Linked DNA regions of Sagittula stellata E-37. The protein of the gene in region 2 interacts with the protein of the main gene of each other region in a pairwise test. Links are inferred from orthologs where the notes say so. Each region holds a gene or a part of one and is shown on either strand. Other genes may lie near its edges.

Evidence for each region.
Region 1: the proteins of lepA (region 2) and ABFK29_RS21135 interact in binary tests that used the Escherichia coli proteins (3 or more experiments, as listed by UniProt). The link is inferred for Sagittula stellata E-37 from one-to-one orthologs.

The regions. Positions count from the first base shown.
Region 1 is NZ_CP155729.1:4,442,434-4,450,792, forward strand. What follows is about bases 660-3,469. They hold ABFK29_RS21135 (zinc transporter ZntB), read right to left. Parts: upstream 2,656-3,469; coding sequence 1,663-2,655; downstream 660-1,662. Other genes in these bases: ABFK29_RS21125 (hypothetical protein), read left to right, coding at 660-797; ABFK29_RS21130 (hypothetical protein), read left to right, coding at 1,321-1,542; ABFK29_RS21140 (GNAT family N-acetyltransferase), read left to right, coding at 2,772-3,278; ABFK29_RS21145 (GNAT family N-acetyltransferase), read left to right, coding at 3,289-3,469. Also shown: more of ABFK29_RS21125, read left to right, coding at 564-659; more of ABFK29_RS21145, read left to right, coding at 3,470-3,819; tuf (elongation factor Tu), read right to left, coding at 4,023-5,198; ABFK29_RS21155 (hypothetical protein), read right to left, coding at 5,295-5,879; ABFK29_RS21160 (cytochrome P450), read left to right, coding at 6,011-7,366; ABFK29_RS21165 (cob(I)yrinic acid a,c-diamide adenosyltransferase), read right to left, coding at 7,808-8,359. UniProt on the Escherichia coli protein: Zinc transporter. Acts as a Zn(2+):proton symporter, which likely mediates zinc ion uptake. Purified ZntB reconstituted in liposomes also binds and transports Cd(2+), Ni(2+) and Co(2+).
Region 2 is NZ_CP155729.1:3,965,732-3,974,275, reverse strand. The notes cover bases 948-3,942. They hold lepA (translation elongation factor 4), read right to left. Parts: upstream 3,351-3,942; coding sequence 1,545-3,350; downstream 948-1,544. Other genes in these bases: ABFK29_RS18960 (hypothetical protein), read left to right, coding at 3,568-3,942. Outside these bases: ABFK29_RS18975 (hypothetical protein), read left to right, coding at 100-492; more of ABFK29_RS18960, read left to right, coding at 3,943-5,043; ABFK29_RS18955 (tetratricopeptide repeat-containing sulfotransferase family protein), read left to right, coding at 5,125-6,681; ABFK29_RS18950 (hypothetical protein), read left to right, coding at 6,768-7,130; ABFK29_RS18945 (aspartate/glutamate racemase family protein), read right to left, coding at 7,462-8,148; ABFK29_RS18940 (D-cysteine desulfhydrase), read right to left, coding at 8,231-8,544. UniProt on the Escherichia coli protein: Required for accurate and efficient protein synthesis under certain stress conditions. May act as a fidelity factor of the translation reaction, by catalyzing a one-codon backward translocation of tRNAs on improperly translocated ribosomes.

The DNA.
Region 1 (8,359 bases), 470 kb from region 2 along the record:
GGGCCGCCTTCGGGTGGCCCCTTTTTTATGGCGACCACAATACCCGCACGACATCTGTGCCGAAATACCTGCGCCGGTGCGACCGGCAAAACACCTGTGACAGGCGACCGGCGACGCGCGCGAAAGCCATGTCGGTGGAAATGGCAGGGGCAGCAGGGTTCGAACCCGCGACCTACGGTTTTGGAGACCGTCGCTCTACCAGCTGAGCTATACCCCTTCAGGCCGTGCCGTCAGGTACACGGGCCTGCGGGTGAAATCAAGACGTCTTTGTCACGGAATTTGCACCGTGTTCCGGCACCATAAGGGCGCGCAGCAGGCCGTCCCCCGATACTCCCGCAAGGCAATCCTCCGGACCACAACCAGGACCACAGGCCGGCCCGTGTCCCGCCGGGAATCGTGCAGCCTTGACAGCACGGTTTCGCGACGCGGCGCGACTGCAAAGTGAATTCCCCAGGGGCAGGCCGATACCCATATCAATTGTGTCGGACGGACAAGACGCCCGACACCGCCGGGACCACCGGGAATGGCCCGAAGGCCCGGCCCCAACCTCGAAAGGAAAAATCATGAAACCGCTCATTGCCTCCGTCCTCGCCGCTTCGGTTCTCCTCTCCGGCGCTTCCGCAAGCTACGCGGCCCCCGTGTCCGCGCAGACCCTCGACTCCGGCGTCTACAATGTGCTCCCCGATGCGAACTACGCGCACCTGACCAACATCCAGATCGCCGAGATCAACGCCGTGCTTCACTCCGGCGGCGACCACAACGACATGGTCAACGGCATCCGCGCCGCGCTGTTGTAAACCCCGCCGGACGGGCCGTTCCGCCCGCCCAGTACCAGAACGACCGATACCAGACCAAAGAGAGCCGCCCTCCAAGAGGACGGCTTTCTTTGTTTTGGGCCCTCGCTTCACCCGATTCACCCCTCTGAACCCGTTGGAATCTCATGCCCCAAGGGGCCGTCTGGGACGCGCAAACCGCCCCGCAAGAGACAAAATCCGATTTTTCATTCCCGCACATCGAATGTGCACAATGCGAATTCACCATGTTCACCGGACCAGGACGCGGCCCGCGACGCGCCCCCTTGAAACCCTCGAAACGCCGTTTCGGCCAACCCGGCTTGAGCCGCACCAAACGTGTCTCGAAATGCACAGGAACCCGTCTGGCCGCCGCAGATTTCAAGCTCACTTTTCCGTGAAAAGTTCGAGATTTCTTCGTGATTTCAACATCTCAGACGGCGGGCCTACTTGTTCGGTGTCGGAAGCAAACACCGACGCAAACAAGACCGGCGGCATCGACGCCGCCACCTGAAATTGGAGAAATACAATGAAAACGCTCATCGCATCCACGCTCGCCGCAACCGTTCTTCTGACCGGCGTGGCTTCCGCTGCTCCGGCCCCGCGCCTGTCGTCCGAAGCCTACATCCTGCTGCCGAACGCCGACTACGCCAACCTGACCGACACTCAGGTTCACCAGATCAACGCAGTTGTGCACTCCGGCGGCGACTCGAACGATCTGCGCAACGGCATCCGTGCAGTTCTGAAGTGATCTGTCGCAAGGTATCGCACGGGCCCTCACTCCCAGCCCGCGCGATACCAACCGTGACAATGCCGCTCCCCGAAAGGGGGGCGGCCAATACGTTTCAGGGGATGCGTTAACCCCTTGCCCTCAGATCCAGCGCAACCGTCGCAGGATCGCCAGTTGCAGGGCACCGATGACGCACAGCGCACCGGAGAACACCCAGAAGGCCCAGGGCGCATGTGCCCCCGGCATCCCCGCAAGGTTGATCCCGAACAGCCCCGTCAGGAAGCCCAGGGGCAGGAACACCGCCGACAGGATCGACAGCAGGTAAAGGTTGCGGTTCAGACGCTCGTCCCGCGCACTCTGCACCTCGTCCCGCACAAGCGCCATCCGGTCGCGCAGCGCGTCGGCGTCCTCCACCACCCGTTCCAGGGCGTCCAGCTCTTCCGCCAGTTGCCGCAGGTCGTCGCCCTCCACCCAGTCGGGATGGACCATCTGCAAGGTCCGCATCGCGTCGCGCTGGGGCTGGAGGTAGCGGCGCAGGATGATCGCCGTGCGCCGCAGATCTACCAGCCGTCCGGTCATTTCCGGCCGCACCTCGTCCAGCACTTCTTCCTCCAGGTCGTCGGCCTTGTCGTCCAGCTCGCGCCAGAACGCCTCGATCCGGTAGGTCAGGCGCTCCGTCAGCATCACGAGGAACTCCGCCGCGTCCCGAGGCCCGCCCCCGCGGTCGAGACTGTCCGAGATGTCCTCCACCGCCTTCACCTGCCGCATCGCCAGCGACACGATGCGGTGCGGGTCGATCCACATCCGGACCGAAACCATGTCCTCGGGCGCCTCGCCCTCGATCGTGTTGATGCCGCGCAGGATGACGATCAGCCCGTCCCCCACCGGCGTCACACGCGGGCGCGTCTCTTCGGCCACCAGCGCGTCGATGATCGTCGGATCGAGATAGGACAGGTTCTCCACGATCCACGCCGGCGTGTCGGCGTGCTGGGCGCGCAGATGCACCCAGGCCAGCGTATCCTCCAGCAGGAACTCCGGCACTTCGTCCGGTGCAAGGCGGCGGCCCGCATCGGGGCCGTCAATGGCAAAGGCGTGCAGGATCATGTCCTGCTGAACGGGAACGAGTGTGCTCATGAATCGGAGGATAGAGCGGCGACGGCCGCGCGCAATGGGCCACGCGCACGCCGAATGTCTTGACGATCCGGGCGGAACGGCGAAGGGTCGCCGCACCACGCCGGAAGGGAACACCGATGGACCAGACACTGACCCTTGAGGAGGTGCGCAGCCCCGACAACGCCGTCGAGGCGCTGCTGGCCCGCCACCATGCCGACATGCGCGCGCAATCCCCGGAGGAAAGCTGCCACGTCATGACATCGGGCGCGCTGCGCGCCAGCGGGGCCAGGGTCTTTGCCCTGCGCGCCGGGGGCCTGCCCTGCGCCGTCGGTGCGCTGAAACCGCTGGACCAGGCGGCATGGCCCAGGGACGTGGATTGGCCCGAGGGCGGCACGGTGATGGAGCTCAAGAGCATGCACGTCGCCCGCGAGCGGCGCGGAGAGGGTCTCGGCAAGGTGCTGCTGGACGGGCTGACGGCGCAGGCCCGCACGGGCGGGGCCGTGGGCCTCTGCCTCGAAACCGGGACGCAGCCAGAGTTCGCCGCGGCCCGCGCGCTCTACCACGGGACGGGCTTTGCGGATTGCCCGCCGTTCGGCGACTACGTGTCCGACCCGCTCTCCGTCTTCATGCTGCGCCGCCTGTGATCCCGGCGGCATGACCACTGTCCCGCCGATCACGCTGCGCCCCGCCGGGATGTCTGACGCCGCGATCCTTGCGGCAATCTCCTTCGAGGTCTGGATGCACACCTACATCCGGCGCGGCGTCAGCGCCGCCTATGCGGGATACGCGCTGGACACCTTCACCGCCGCGAACCTCGCCGCGATGCTGGCCGACCCGGCCGAGCACGTGATCCTGTCCGAGAACGAGGAAGGCCCGGACGGGTTCATCCGCCTCACCCGCAACCGCCCCGCGCCGGTGCCCGGATGTTCGGATCTGGAAATCTCGACCCTCTATGTCCAGCCGAGGCACCACGGACGCGGCCTTGGCCGTGCGCTGCTGGCCAGCGGGCTGGACCGCGCCCGATCGCTGGGCGCGCCCTCTGTCTGGCTGACCACCAACGCCGAGAATGCCCCCGCCATCGCCTTCTACCTGAGGCAGGGGTTCGAGCGCATCGGCACCACGCATTTCCACATCGGCGACGCGGCCTACCCCAACGGTGTCTTCCGCCTGACGCTCGACCGTTGAGGCAGGGCGGCGCACAGCCCCGCCCTACGGAGTGGAGCGCTGTTTGGATACCGGATGAGATGTACGGTATCGACGCGAGAAGGCCGCTCCGGTTGGGAGCGGCCTTCTTTAATCTTCACCGGGTGTTGACACCGCATTCTCGTGAGCTTCCTGCGGAAGCCACTGCCATGCGGCATCACACTGGCAACAACGCTGGCGCGTTGTTACGCGACGATCTTGGAGACGACGCCCGAACCGACGGTGCGGCCGCCTTCGCGGATGGCGAAGCGCAGGCCTTCTTCCATCGCGATCGGTGCGATCAGCTCCACGTTGAACTTCAGGTTGTCGCCCGGCATCACCATCTCGGTGCCTTCCGGCAGCTCGACGGTGCCCGTCACGTCGGTCGTGCGGAAGTAGAACTGCGGACGGTAGTTCTTGAAGAACGGCGTGTGGCGGCCGCCTTCTTCCTTCGTCAGGATGTAGACCTCGCACTCGAACTTCGTGTGCGGGTTCACCGACTTCGGCTTGCACAGAACCTGGCCGCGCTCGACCGCGTCACGGTCGATGCCGCGCAGCAGCGCGCCTATGTTGTCGCCCGCTTCACCGCGGTCCAGCAGCTTGCGGAACATCTCGACGCCCGTGCAGGTCGTCTTCTGCGTGTCCTTGATGCCGACGATTTCCAGTTCGTCGCCGACGTTCACGACACCACGCTCGACGCGGCCGGTCACAACCGTACCGCGGCCCGAGATCGAGAACACGTCTTCGATCGGCATCAGGAACGGCTGGTCGGTGGCGCGCGGCGGCTGCGGGATGTACTCGTCGACAGCGGCCATCAGTTCGCGGATCTTGTTCTCGCCGATGGCTTCGTCACGGCCTTCGAGAGCGGCCAGGGCCGAACCCGCGACGATCGGAATGTCGTCGCCCGGGAAGTCGTAGGCGGACAGAAGCTCGCGCACTTCCATCTCGACCAGCTCGAGCAGTTCCTCGTCGTCCACCTGGTCGACCTTGTTCAGGAACACCACCATCGCCGGGATGCCCACCTGACGGCCGAGCAGGATGTGCTCGCGCGTCTGCGGCATCGGGCCGTCGGCTGCGTTCACCACCAGGATCGCGCCGTCCATCTGCGCCGCGCCGGTGATCATGTTCTTCACGTAGTCGGCGTGGCCGGGGCAGTCGACGTGCGCGTAGTGGCGGTTCTCGGTCTCGTACTCCACGTGCGCCGTCGAGATCGTGATCCCGCGGGCCTTCTCTTCCGGCGCGCCGTCGATCTGGTCGTAGGCCTGGAATTCGCCGAAGTACTTCGTGATCGCCGCCGTCAGCGTCGTCTTCCCGTGGTCAACGTGACCGATCGTGCCGATGTTGCAGTGCGGTTTCGACCGCGAAAACTTTTCCTTTGCCATCTCTCAGACGCCTCATGGTTCATGGGGCCACACATCTGGCCCGGTTCACATGGCGGGGCGTTTATTGAGTCGCAGCCGGAAAATCAAGCCGTTCGATCAGCCTTCAGGCAGCGCGGCGGGCGTGCCGGCCTGCACGGGCGCGGCCGCGGTGACGGTGGCGGAACCCGCCGTCGCAAACCAGCCGTCTTCCTTCATGCGCTCGCGCAGCCATTTTTCGATCCACAGCGCCGCTTCCTCGGACAGCGAGGCGATCTGCTGTTCGCGCGTCATCCCGTAGGACGGCAGCACCTGGACAACCCGCACCACGTGGGTTTCCTCGTTCATCTTGGCCTTCGCCGCATCGTCCCAGACGGTCACACGCAGCGACAATCCGGACTTGCTAGGCACAAGCGGCACCGGCACCGCGAGCGAATATTCCTCAAGGCTGATGCCCAGATGATAGAACTTGCCGCCGTCGTAGCGGCGGAACCGCTTCTCCACCGCGCGGTCGACCGCCGTCACCCATTCCTCGCGGCTGGCCTCCTTCGAGATGCCCACCATGTTGAGCTTCGGCGCCACGACGATCGCGTGTCCCATCGTGAAGTCGCCCAGCGGTTCGACCGGCCGCGACAGGTCGGATGTCGCATCCGTGCAGGCGGCAAGGCCCAGCATCAGGCTCAGAATGGCAAGAATGCGTACCATAGGTACCCCCGTTGACTTGGTTTTCCCGTACCGCAGCCACGGTTTACGTGCAATCTTGTCGGCCGTTGTCAATGGCACGATCCCGCCTATGTTTGCAGGGAAACCACAGGCCGCAAGGCCGGGAGCGCGCCATGACCGATCTCAAGCCGCATCGCCAGCCCGTGCAGGTGCCGCTGGTCACCCGGCCGCTGGGGCTCTGGGGCAGCCTGCAGGCCTCGCGCCGGAACGTGCTGTCGATCATCCCCGAGGTCGCAACCCGCCAGCCCATCCTCTCGGGCAAGACCGGCAAACGCTGGCACATGGTCATGGACCCGCCCGCGATCCGGCGCGTCCTGCTGGAAAACCTCGACGCCTACCCCAAAAGCCTGGTCACCAAGAACCTGCTGAAACCGGCCATCGGCGAAAGCCTGTTCATCGCCGAGGGCGCCCACTGGCGCTGGCAAAGGCGCACCGCCGCGCCGGTCTTCGGTCACCGCAACGTGATGAACCTCGCCCCGGTGATGAGCGCCGCGGCGGGCCGGTCGGTGGATCGCATCCGCGCCGCCGGACCGCGCGCCGTCGACTTCCTGGAGGAAATGGTCAGCGTCACCTTCGACGTGATCTCCGACGTGACCTTCTCCGGCGACAGCACCTTCGACCGCGACGGCGTGCACTCCGCCATCGACGCCTACATCGCCGAAGCCGGGCGCGTGTCGCTCTTCGACCTGCTGGGCTTCCCCGATTGGGTGCCGCGTCCGGGGCGGGCCTTCTTCGCGGGCGGCGTCAACCAGATGAAGCAGATGGCCGACCGCGCGATCGAGGCACGGGCGCAGCGCGATCCCAACACGGTACCGGACCTGCTCGACCTGCTGAAGGCGGGCGCCGATCCGGAAACCGGGCGCACCATGTCCACGGCCGAGTTGCGCGACAACCTGCTCACCTTCATCGTCGCAGGGCACGAGACGACGGCCCTGACGCTGTCGTGGTCGCTCTACCTCATGGCCTTCGACCAGGAGGCCCAGACCCGCGCCCGGGCCGAGGCGCGATCGGTGCTGAACGGCGGGGTTGCAGGCGGCGAGGACGTGCCGAACCTGCCCTTCATCCGAAAGGTCATCGACGAGGCGCTGCGCCTCTACCCGCCCGCCGGCATGGTCTCGCGCACCGCGCGCGAGGACGACACGCTCTGCGGGCGCGAGATCCGCAAGGGCGACACCGTGATCCTGCCGATCTACGCGCTGCACCGCCACCACGCGCTCTACGACGATCCCCACGCCTTCCGCCCGGACCGGTGGGAAAAGAAGCCGGACCGCTACGCCTACCTGCCGTTCGGCGATGGGCCGCGCATCTGCATCGGCGCCAGCTTCGCGCTGCAGGAGGCGGTCATCATCCTCGCCACGCTCCTCGCCAATTTCCGCTTCGCCCCGGTCCGCGGGCGCGACCCCGACCCGGTGATGATCCTGACGCTGCGCCCGCAGGGCGGCGTGTGGCTGGAAGCGGAACCGCTCTGACCAAAGCGGGCCCGGCGCAAACCCAATGTCTGCGGCCCGCGCCAGCCCGAAGCTCCATGGCCCCCACGACACCGCACAATCGGTATCGGGGTCGCCACGCCCTCCCCTTCATCTTGGCGAAAAATACCTCCGCCGGAGGCATCCCGAACCCACCGAAGCAGATCCGCCGGGGCGATGCGTCACTGCGGCATTTCGGCCCGTTAACCACGTTTTCGCAGTGACAACGGCCAAAGGTTACCAACCGGCCGGTTCGGGGGGCTCAACCGGCCGGTTCACCCCTTACAGAACGGCAATGTTTCCCAAGAAGCGGTTAACGCGCGGTGCATCGGGCCTGCCGACACACGACATGTTGTGCCCGCCTGGCCAGCGCGCGTTGCGTTCACACCACCGCGCGCACCGGTAAGGTTAATGTCCGAGAAGCCGTTCGCCGCGCATACGGCGCTAGCCGCGGTTCGCGCCCGGAACCCACAGGACATCGGCGGTGCCGTTGTCGTTGGCGATCCGCGCGGCAACGAAGAACCAGTCGGACAGGCGGTTGAGATACTTCACCGCCGCCGGATTCACCGCCTCGGCAGAGGCCAGTTCGACACACAGCCGCTCTGCCCGCCGGGCCACCGTCCGGCACACGTGCAGATGCGCCGAAAGCGCCGATCCGCCCGGCAGGACGAAGCTCCGCAAGGGCTCCAGAGAAGCATTCATCGCGTCGATTTCTTCTTCCAGACGAACCACTTGCGCGTCGACCATCCGCAGCGGCGGATACTCCGCCTCGGCGTCCTTCTCGATATCCGGGCGGCACAGGTCGGCGCCCAGGTCGAAGAGGTCGTTCTGAATGCGGGACAGCGCGCCATCCACGTCCCCCGACGCCGCAAGCCGCGCCACGCCGACACAGGCGTTCAGCTCGTCCGCGGTGCCATAGGCCTCGACCCGGGGATCGTATTTCTTCACCCGCGCGCCGTTGCCCAGCGCGGTCTCGCCCTTGTCACCGGTGCGCGT
Region 2 (8,544 bases):
TCCCGGCCGGTTCGGGGGTCCTTTCCGGCCGGTTGTTAACCTTTGGCCGAAAACCGGGGCACGGGGCCCCGGATGCGGCATCGGAGAATCGGAGGGCGCATGGACGTCGAGATCAGGGCAATGAGCATCACGGAGTTCCGCGAAAACGTCGCCGCGCAACTGCGCTACGTCGAACGGACGGGCGGGCAGCTTTGGCTGCAACGGCGCGGCCGGGTGGGCTGTGCCGTGGTGCCGTTCTACCAGGTGAAGGTGCTGGACACGCTGCTGGGCGCCTCGGTCGAGGAGAAGGCGCGGGGTATGGAGGCGGAGTACGCGGCGCACGCGCTGGCAAAGACGATCCAAGCGCGGGAGGAACTGGCTCGGCTGGAGCGCGGTTTTGATGCCGGGGGCGCGGTGCGAACGCGGATGTTGCGGCGGCAGATGGAGGTGGGGCGGGACCCTTGGGAGAGGGATCTAGGTTCAGGACCCATTGATTTGGTTGAGCGAGCGTGATTCACCGTTCGAAAACGAGCGGTGAACATGTCTGATCTCTACTGGTTGAGCGATGCGCAGATGGCGCGTCTGGAGCCTTACTTCCCCAAGTCGCACGGCAAGCCCCGGGTTGATGACCGGCGCGTTCTGAGCGGTATTATCTTTATCAATCGCAATGGATTGCGGTGGCGAGATGCGCCAAGGGAATACGGCCCGCACAAGACACTCTACAACCGCTGGAAGCGGTGGAGCGATAGAGGCGTCTTCGCCCGGATCATGGCCGGGCTGGCGGGCGAGCATGGTGAGGAGACGACCGTGATGATCGACGCAACTCATCTGAAGGCCCATCGCACGGCGTCCAGCCTGGGCGTGAAAAAGGGGGGCGTGGACGGCTGATTGGCCGGACGAAGGGAGGCATGAACACGAAGTTGCACGCCGTCTGCGACAGCCATGGCCGGCCCATCGACCTGTTCCTGACTGCCGGCCCCGTCAGCGACTACATCGGGGCGCGTGCGCTGGTCGGCGGGCTGCCAGACGTGAAATGGCTGCTCGGAGATCGCGGCTACGATGCCGACTGGTTCAGAGAAGCCTTGCAAGACAAGAAGATACGCCCTTGCATCCCGGGCCGGACGAAACGGAAGACGCCCGTCCCGTACGACAAGCGCAGGTACAAGCGTCGCAACCGGATCGAGATCATGTTCGGCAGGCTCAAGGATTGGAGACGGGTGGCGACCCGTTATGACCGATGCCCAAAGACCTTCTTCTCAGCGATCGCACTCGCTGCGACCGTGATCTTCTGGCTTTGAGAGAGAACGAGTCCTGACCCTAGGTCTGCTGAGAAATATACATTGGGCGGAGTGCAGCAGCGCTTAACTACTCACTCACAAAGGTATCGAGTAGACTAGAGTGGCCGAAAACTCAATCAAAAGTGGTCATCGGGCCACCGATGCGGAAACGCCGGGCATGTGGCCCAGCGTTTGAGGTCGGGCGAACGCGCCCGGAATGGAGGGGTGTGGGCACGCGGAACCTGGCTGCGCCAGAACCCGCTTTCGCCCACTCGCACTCAAGATGGATTAATCATCCATCTTGAGTGCGGAAATAAACGCTTCCTGCGGGATCTCGACCTTGCCGAACTGGCGCATCTTCTTCTTGCCGGCCTTCTGCTTCTCGAGCAGTTTCTTCTTCCGGGTGGCGTCGCCGCCGTAGCACTTGGCGGTCACGTCCTTGCGGAGGGCAGACAGCGTCTCGCGCGCGATGACCTTGCCGCCGATGGCCGCCTGGATCGGGATCTTGAACATGTGGCGCGGGATCAGGTCCTTGAGCTTCTCGCACATGGCGCGGCCGCGCATCTCGGCCCGGTCGCGGTGGACCATCATGGAGAGCGCGTCGACCGGCTCGTCGTTGACGAGGATCTGCATCTTGACGAGGGCGTCCTCGCGGTAGCCCACAAGCTGGTAGTCGAAGGAGGCGTAGCCCTTGGTCACCGATTTCAGCCGGTCGTAGAAGTCGAAGACGACCTCGTTCAGGGGCAGGTCGTAAACCACCATGGCGCGGCTGCCCGCATAGGTCAGGTCGAGCTGGATGCCGCGGCGGTCCTGACACAGCTTCAGCACGTCGCCCAGGTAGTCGTCGGGCACGAGGATGGTCGCCTTGATCCGCGGCTCCTCGATGTGGTCGACCTTGGTCATGTCGGGCATGTCGGCGGGGTTGTGGAGGTCGATCTTCTCCCCGTCCTTCATGTAGAGGTGGTAGATCACCGATGGCGCGGTGGTGATCAGGTCGATGTCGTACTCGCGCTCCAGCCGGTCGCGGATCACCTCCAGGTGCAGAAGGCCCAGGAACCCGCAGCGGAAGCCGAAACCGAGGGCGGCAGAGGTCTCCATCTCGTAGGTGAAGGAGGCGTCGTTGAGCGCCAGCTTCTCGATAGCGTCGCGCATGTCCTCGAAGTCGTTGGCGTCCACCGGGAAGAGGCCGCAGAAGACCACGGGGATCGACGGCTTGAAGCCCGGCAGCGGGGTCTCCGCGCCCTTCTTCTCGGTGGTGATGGTGTCGCCGACGCGGGTGTCGCGGACCTGCTTGATCGAGCCGGTGAAAAAGCCGATCTCGCCGGGGCCCAGTTCCTTGACGTCCTGCATGGCGGGGCGGAAGACGCCCAGCTTGTCGACGCCGTACTTGCCCCCCGTCTTCATCATGCGGATGTTGTCGCCCTTGCGGATCGTGCCCTCCATCACGCGGATCAGCACGACGACGCCGAGGTAAGGGTCGTACCACGAGTCGATCAGCATCGCCTTCAGCGGCGCGTCCGCGTCGCGTTCCGGGGGCGCGGGCAGGCGCGTCACGATGGCCTCCAGCACGTCGGGGATGCCGACGCCGGTCTTGGCCGAGATCAGGCAGGCGTTGGAGGCGTCGATGCCGATCACGTCCTCGATCTGTTCGGCCACGCGTTCGGGTTCGGCGGCGGGCAGATCGACCTTGTTCAGCACCGGCACGATCTCGTGGTCGGCGTCGATGGCGGTGTATACGTTGGCAAGCGTCTGCGCCTCGACCCCCTGGGAGGCGTCGACCACCAGCAGCGACCCCTCGCAGGCGCGCATGGAGCGGCTGACCTCGTAGGCAAAGTCGACGTGTCCGGGCGTGTCGATCAGGTTCAGGACGTAGGTGTTGCCGTCCTTCGCCGGATAGTCGATGCGGACGGTGTTCGCCTTGATGGTGATGCCGCGCTCACGCTCGATGTCCATCGCGTCGAGCATCTGCTCCTTCATGTCGCGTTCGGCCACGGTGCCGGTCAACTGGATCAGCCGGTCGGCCAGGGTGGATTTCCCGTGGTCGATGTGGGCGACGATGGAGAAGTTACGGATCAGGTTCTGGGGGGTGCTCATGCGCGCGCTCGAGTCCTTCGGGGAAGGGCTTGGGTTTGATGGGTGCATATGGCTTGGAAAGGGGGGAATGGCAAGGCTTGTGCGCAAGGCAGGGCAGGGCGGGAGGCAAAGCAACGGGACGCCGCCGCCTGAAAGCCCCAAGGGATGCAGATCAGGCTTTGTGTCGGTCGGCCGCGCGGCTAGGCTGCCTTTAAGACGGGTAGAGTGCAGGTGGGCCATGCGGTTCGAGGACAATGATGCTTTGAAGGCATGGCTGAAGACGCAGAGCCAGGAGGTATGCGTCGCCATCGCAACACGTGCAGCGCTGCGCGTCCTGCCCATCGTTGCGGCACAGTCTACTTGGAAGAATACTGGGGAGGCTCGACAACAGCACGAAAGCCTTGTGCTCTTGACTGTCTGGGCTAACCTGATTTCAGGGGTTGCGAGCACATGTCCAACCCCTGAAATCAAATTCGCCTCCTCCCGCGCCGCCTTCGCCTCCTCCCGCGCCGCCGACTCCGCCTCCTCAATCGCCTTCGCCGCCTCCCGCGCCGCCTCCCGCGCCTCCTCCTTCGCCGCCTTCGCCGCCTCCTCCTCCTCCTCCTTCGCCGCCGACTCCGCCTCCTCCGCCGACTCCTCCTCCTTCGCCGCCTCCCGCGCCGCCTCCCGCGCCTCAATTGAGGCGGACAGCGACTTCTCACCGGACGAGATGTTTCGCGAACCTCTCTGGCACGGCGTAGGTGTGCCGGAGGGCCTTCGCTCAGGCGACCTCGGACCGACCCTCTTGGAGACCGATCAAAGGTACGAATTCTTCAATGACTGGTACGACAGCATGCTGCGGGGCGAACCGCTGCCCTGGGCCTTGCAGGAAAAGGTCGCGCTGATCCCGGGGGAGACCTGGCAGGCCGGGGCGGATGCCGTGGCCAAGGCGATTGAGGAGGCAAAGGCTGCTTTCTTCGCAGAACACGTGCCGCTTGCGGAGCGCATCGGCTACAACGCGGAAACCAGTCGTTTCTTCGCCGAACCGATCCCGATGCAGAATGCCGCTTTCATGGCGACGCTGATGGCGCGGACGGCGGACGCTCTCAACGATGCGCTGCACGGCAATAATGGTTTGCGTGAAGATATGCGCGAAGCCCGCGTCTTGCGGCGCGCGCATGAACGGTACGGGAATGACCCGCAGCGGGTCGAGATGGATTATGTCTCGGTCGCGGTAAGCCTGCGGCGTAACTTCGACCGCAAGGAACTTGCCGACAGCGAAGACAATCTCGCGCTGCTGGACGCCGTTGAAGAAGGCGCGCGGGGGATCAGGGCGCATCATCCCGAGGTCGCCGCGAACCGTGAGAGCCTTGCGCGGGAAGTATTGAGGGAACTGCCCGGGGAGGCGATTGCGCTGCTTGAAGATGCAGCGGAGACATTGCCCGAAATCAGCGAAGGCGTGATGAAGGAGGACTTCGAGCGAGATATTCCCAAGCTGATAAACGATGCGCTGACGCCGCTGCCGAATGGTGCGCCTCCCTTGCCGGGCATGGATGAGGCGACCCGCATCTTCTCGCGTGTTGCCAAGACTCGTGTGAGGATTTCGGATATTCCTGAAACCGGCGCCAGGATTTTTGACAGCAAGGGTTTCAAGACGGTGCGGCTTGGAATGACGGTTTCTAGGTTGCTGAGTGCGCTCGTCACTCTGGGTTTGCAGCTTTTCGGTGTCCTTTAACCGTAGGCAGAACTTTCGCGATCTTTTTGCCCGCTAAGCCCGTCTTTACCGATCTGTCTTAGGCAGGGGGGAGGAGGCGTCATGCAGCAGTCTTTTCCCATCACAGGCGATCCGCCGCAGGAGATCCTCGACCAGCTTGTCGCGTTGCACGACGCGGGGCAGAGCGTCGTGGTCGCGGAGGAGACGGGCAAGCTGTTGCAGGCCTTCCCGGCGTCTTACGTTCTCTGGCAGATCTACGGCGGCGTGCTGCTGGCGCTGGGCCTCTTTTCGGAGGCGGAGAAGGCGCTGGGGCAGGCGGCGGCGCTGAGGCCCGACCTGTCGGAGGCGCTGTCCAACCACTCCGTCGCGCTGCGCGCGGTCGAGCGGATCGACGAGGCAGAGGTGCGGGCGCGCGGCGCGGTCGGGCTGGCGCCCGATTCGACGCGGGCGCTGGTGGAACTGGCGGCGGTGCTGCTCTACCGCGGCGAGATGGCGGAGGTGCAGGCGCTCTGCGAACGGGTGCTGCGGCAGGAACCGGACAACGCGGCGGCGATGAACAACCTCGGCGTGGCGTTGCAGGCGCAGGGCAGGGCAAAGGCGGCGCGTACGGCCTTCCGCAAGGCGGTGCGCGCGGCGCCGCGCTTTGCGGAGGCGCACAGGAACCTCGCGGCGGCCAAGACGTGGGAGGCGGAGGATGCGCAGCTTCGGCAGATGCAGGCAATCGCCGACGACCCGCTGACCCCGCCGCCCGACCGGATGCGGATCTGCGCGGCGCTCTTCACGGCCTACGACCGGCTGGGGCAGGAGGCGCAGGCCTGGCGCGCCCTGTCGGAGGCCAACGCGCTGCGCAAGGCCCGGCAGGGCTATTCCGTGGCTTCGGACCGGGCGGTGTTCGCCCGGCTGCGCGAGGTCTTCGGCACGCTCGACCCGCTGGCGGCGGAGCCGGGCGCGGTGGTCCCGGTCTTCATCCTCGGGATGCCCCGGTCCGGGACGACACTGGCCGAACAGATCGTCTCGGCCCACCCGGACGTCACGGGCGCGGGCGAGCTGGGCGTGGTGAACGCGCTGGCCCAGCCGTTCATGTCGGGCGAGACCGCGCCGGACGCCACGGCGCTTCGGGCCTTTCGGGAGAGCTACCTGCAAAGCGTGGCCCTGCGGGCGGAGGGGCGGCGCTTCGTGACCGACAAGATGCCGCACAACTTCCGCTACATCGGGCTGATCGCCGCCGCCCTGCCGGAGGCGCGGATCGTGCATGTCACACGCCAGCCGGAGGCCGTCTGCTGGTCGAACCTCGCGCATTACTTCGTGTCGGAGGGGCTGGGCTACGCCAACGACCCGGCCGAGGTGGTGGCCTATCACGGCCTCTACCGCGACTTGATGGCCTTCTGGAACGCGCGCTGGCCCGGGCGCATCCGGCGGCTGGACTACGAGGCGCTCGTCACCGCGCCAGAGGCGGAGACGCGCGCCCTGATCGCCGACCTGGGGCTGGACTGGGACGCGGCCTGCCTGCGCCCCGACCTGAACCGGCGGGCGGTGCAGACGGCCTCCACCGCGCAGGTGCGCATGCGGGTCTACACCGGCAGCTCCCGGTCGTGGCGGCGGTACGAGCCATACCTCGACGGCGCATTTCGTGACCTGCGGGAGATCGCGGATTCTTGAAACCGCGACGCTTCTGACGCATGATAGGCGTCAGAGCAGTCCCGGGAGAGATGGCACAGCCACCCCCGGCCGTTAGGACAGGTGGTATGACAAGGATCTTGCTGGGCACGATGCTGTGCCTGACGCTGGCCGCGTGTGGCGGCGGTCGGAGCGACAACCGCAACAAGGGGTACAACACGACGGTGGCCCCGGCGTTCGCCGCGGGGCAGGTGGCACGGGCGTGCATGGCCTCGGGGCGCAAGGCCGCGAATGTGCAACTGTGCGGATGTGTGCAGGCCGTGGCGGACCGCGACCTGAGGGGAAGCGACCAGAGCATGGCCGCCAGCTTCTTCTCCGACCCGCATCGCGCGCAGGAAATCCGGCAGTCGGACAACCCGCGACACGAGGAATTCTGGAAGCGGTACAAGATCTTCGCGGAACGGGCCGAGCAGACCTGCACCGGGCTCTGACCGGGCTTTGGGTGCGCGCGTCCTCGCCCGATCCGTTCCGCTGCGGGACGGGTTCGGGCGGCACAGGGTCGTCAGACAGGGGCCAGCCCGGCGCCGGTGGGGCCGGGTGCCGTTCCGGTCATCGACCGGAACAGAGGGGCCGGCGGCGTTTCGGAACCTTGGGAGGTCGGGAACGGCCACATCCGCACGACGTCATGGCGTCGGTCATCTGCGCCCGACCGCAACGGAAGGGGCGCACAAATAAGGCAGGGGATTGCCCGGCATCCCGACGGCCCCGGCATGCACAACATTCCGAAACTCCCGCGGGCCGCTTGCGCCCGGGGGGCGCGCGTCAGCGCGGCGAGCCGTCTTCGGGATGGTGCCGGGCCAACGCCACGATCCGGGCCACGAGACAGTCGAGGCTGTCCGTCCAGGCAATGTCCTCCGGCATCAGGGGCGCCGCCAGGGAGAGTTCCGTACAGGCGATCAGGATGTGGTCGGCGCGTGAGAGAAGCCGCCGCGCGGCCTTTGTCAGCGCCGGGGCAATGTCGGAGGCCGAAGCGCCGCCCTTGACTGCGCGGATCATGTCGAGCACCGGTCCGTCGTCCTCCGGCATCTCGAAGGGCTGCGGCAGATACCTGTCGAACACGCCGGTCAGGCGGGTCGCGGGCGAGGCGAGGATGCCGATGCGGCCCTTGCCCTCAAGCGCTGACGCGGTTTCCGAAAGCATGTCGAGGAACGGCAGGCCGCAGGCAGCGCGAATGCCGTCCACGTAAACATGCGCGGTGTTGCAGGGCATGGCCAACGCCGCCGCTCCGGCGGCCTGCAGGTCACGCGCCATGGCTTGCAGCGCGGGCAGCGGCGAAGGCCCTGTCCCCTCGATCAACGCGGCGATGCGCGAGGGCACGGCGGGGTTCTGGTGAACGATCAACGGCACATGTCCGGCATCGTCCGTGGCCGGGACGGCGTCGAGCACTTTCTGCATCAGCAGGATCGTTGCCTGCGGTCCCATGCCGCCCAGAATGCCGACAGTCGTCATGCCGGGCGGGGGAAGACTTTTCGACGAAAAGTCTTGGTGCGGGATGATTTTTCGAGAAAAATCATCTGCGTGGCGTGGCAGGTCATGTCCGCCCAGCCGCGTCGAAGCAATGGGTGTAGCCGGTCAGGCCGATGGCGCCGCCGGTGTGCAGGAAGACCACCCGCTCGCCTGCCTTGAAGTGGCCCTTGCGGATCAGGTCGATCAGCCCCGCCGCGCCCTTGGCGGAATAGACCGGGTCGAGCAGGATGCCCTCGGTCCTTGCAAAGAGGTCGATGGCCTCGAGCGTGCTGTCCGCCGGCAGGCCGTAGCCTTCACCGATGTAGTCGCAATTGGCCATCACGTCTTCGCGTCCGACCACCCCGGCGCAGCCCAGCTTTTCCGCGGTGGCGCAGGCGA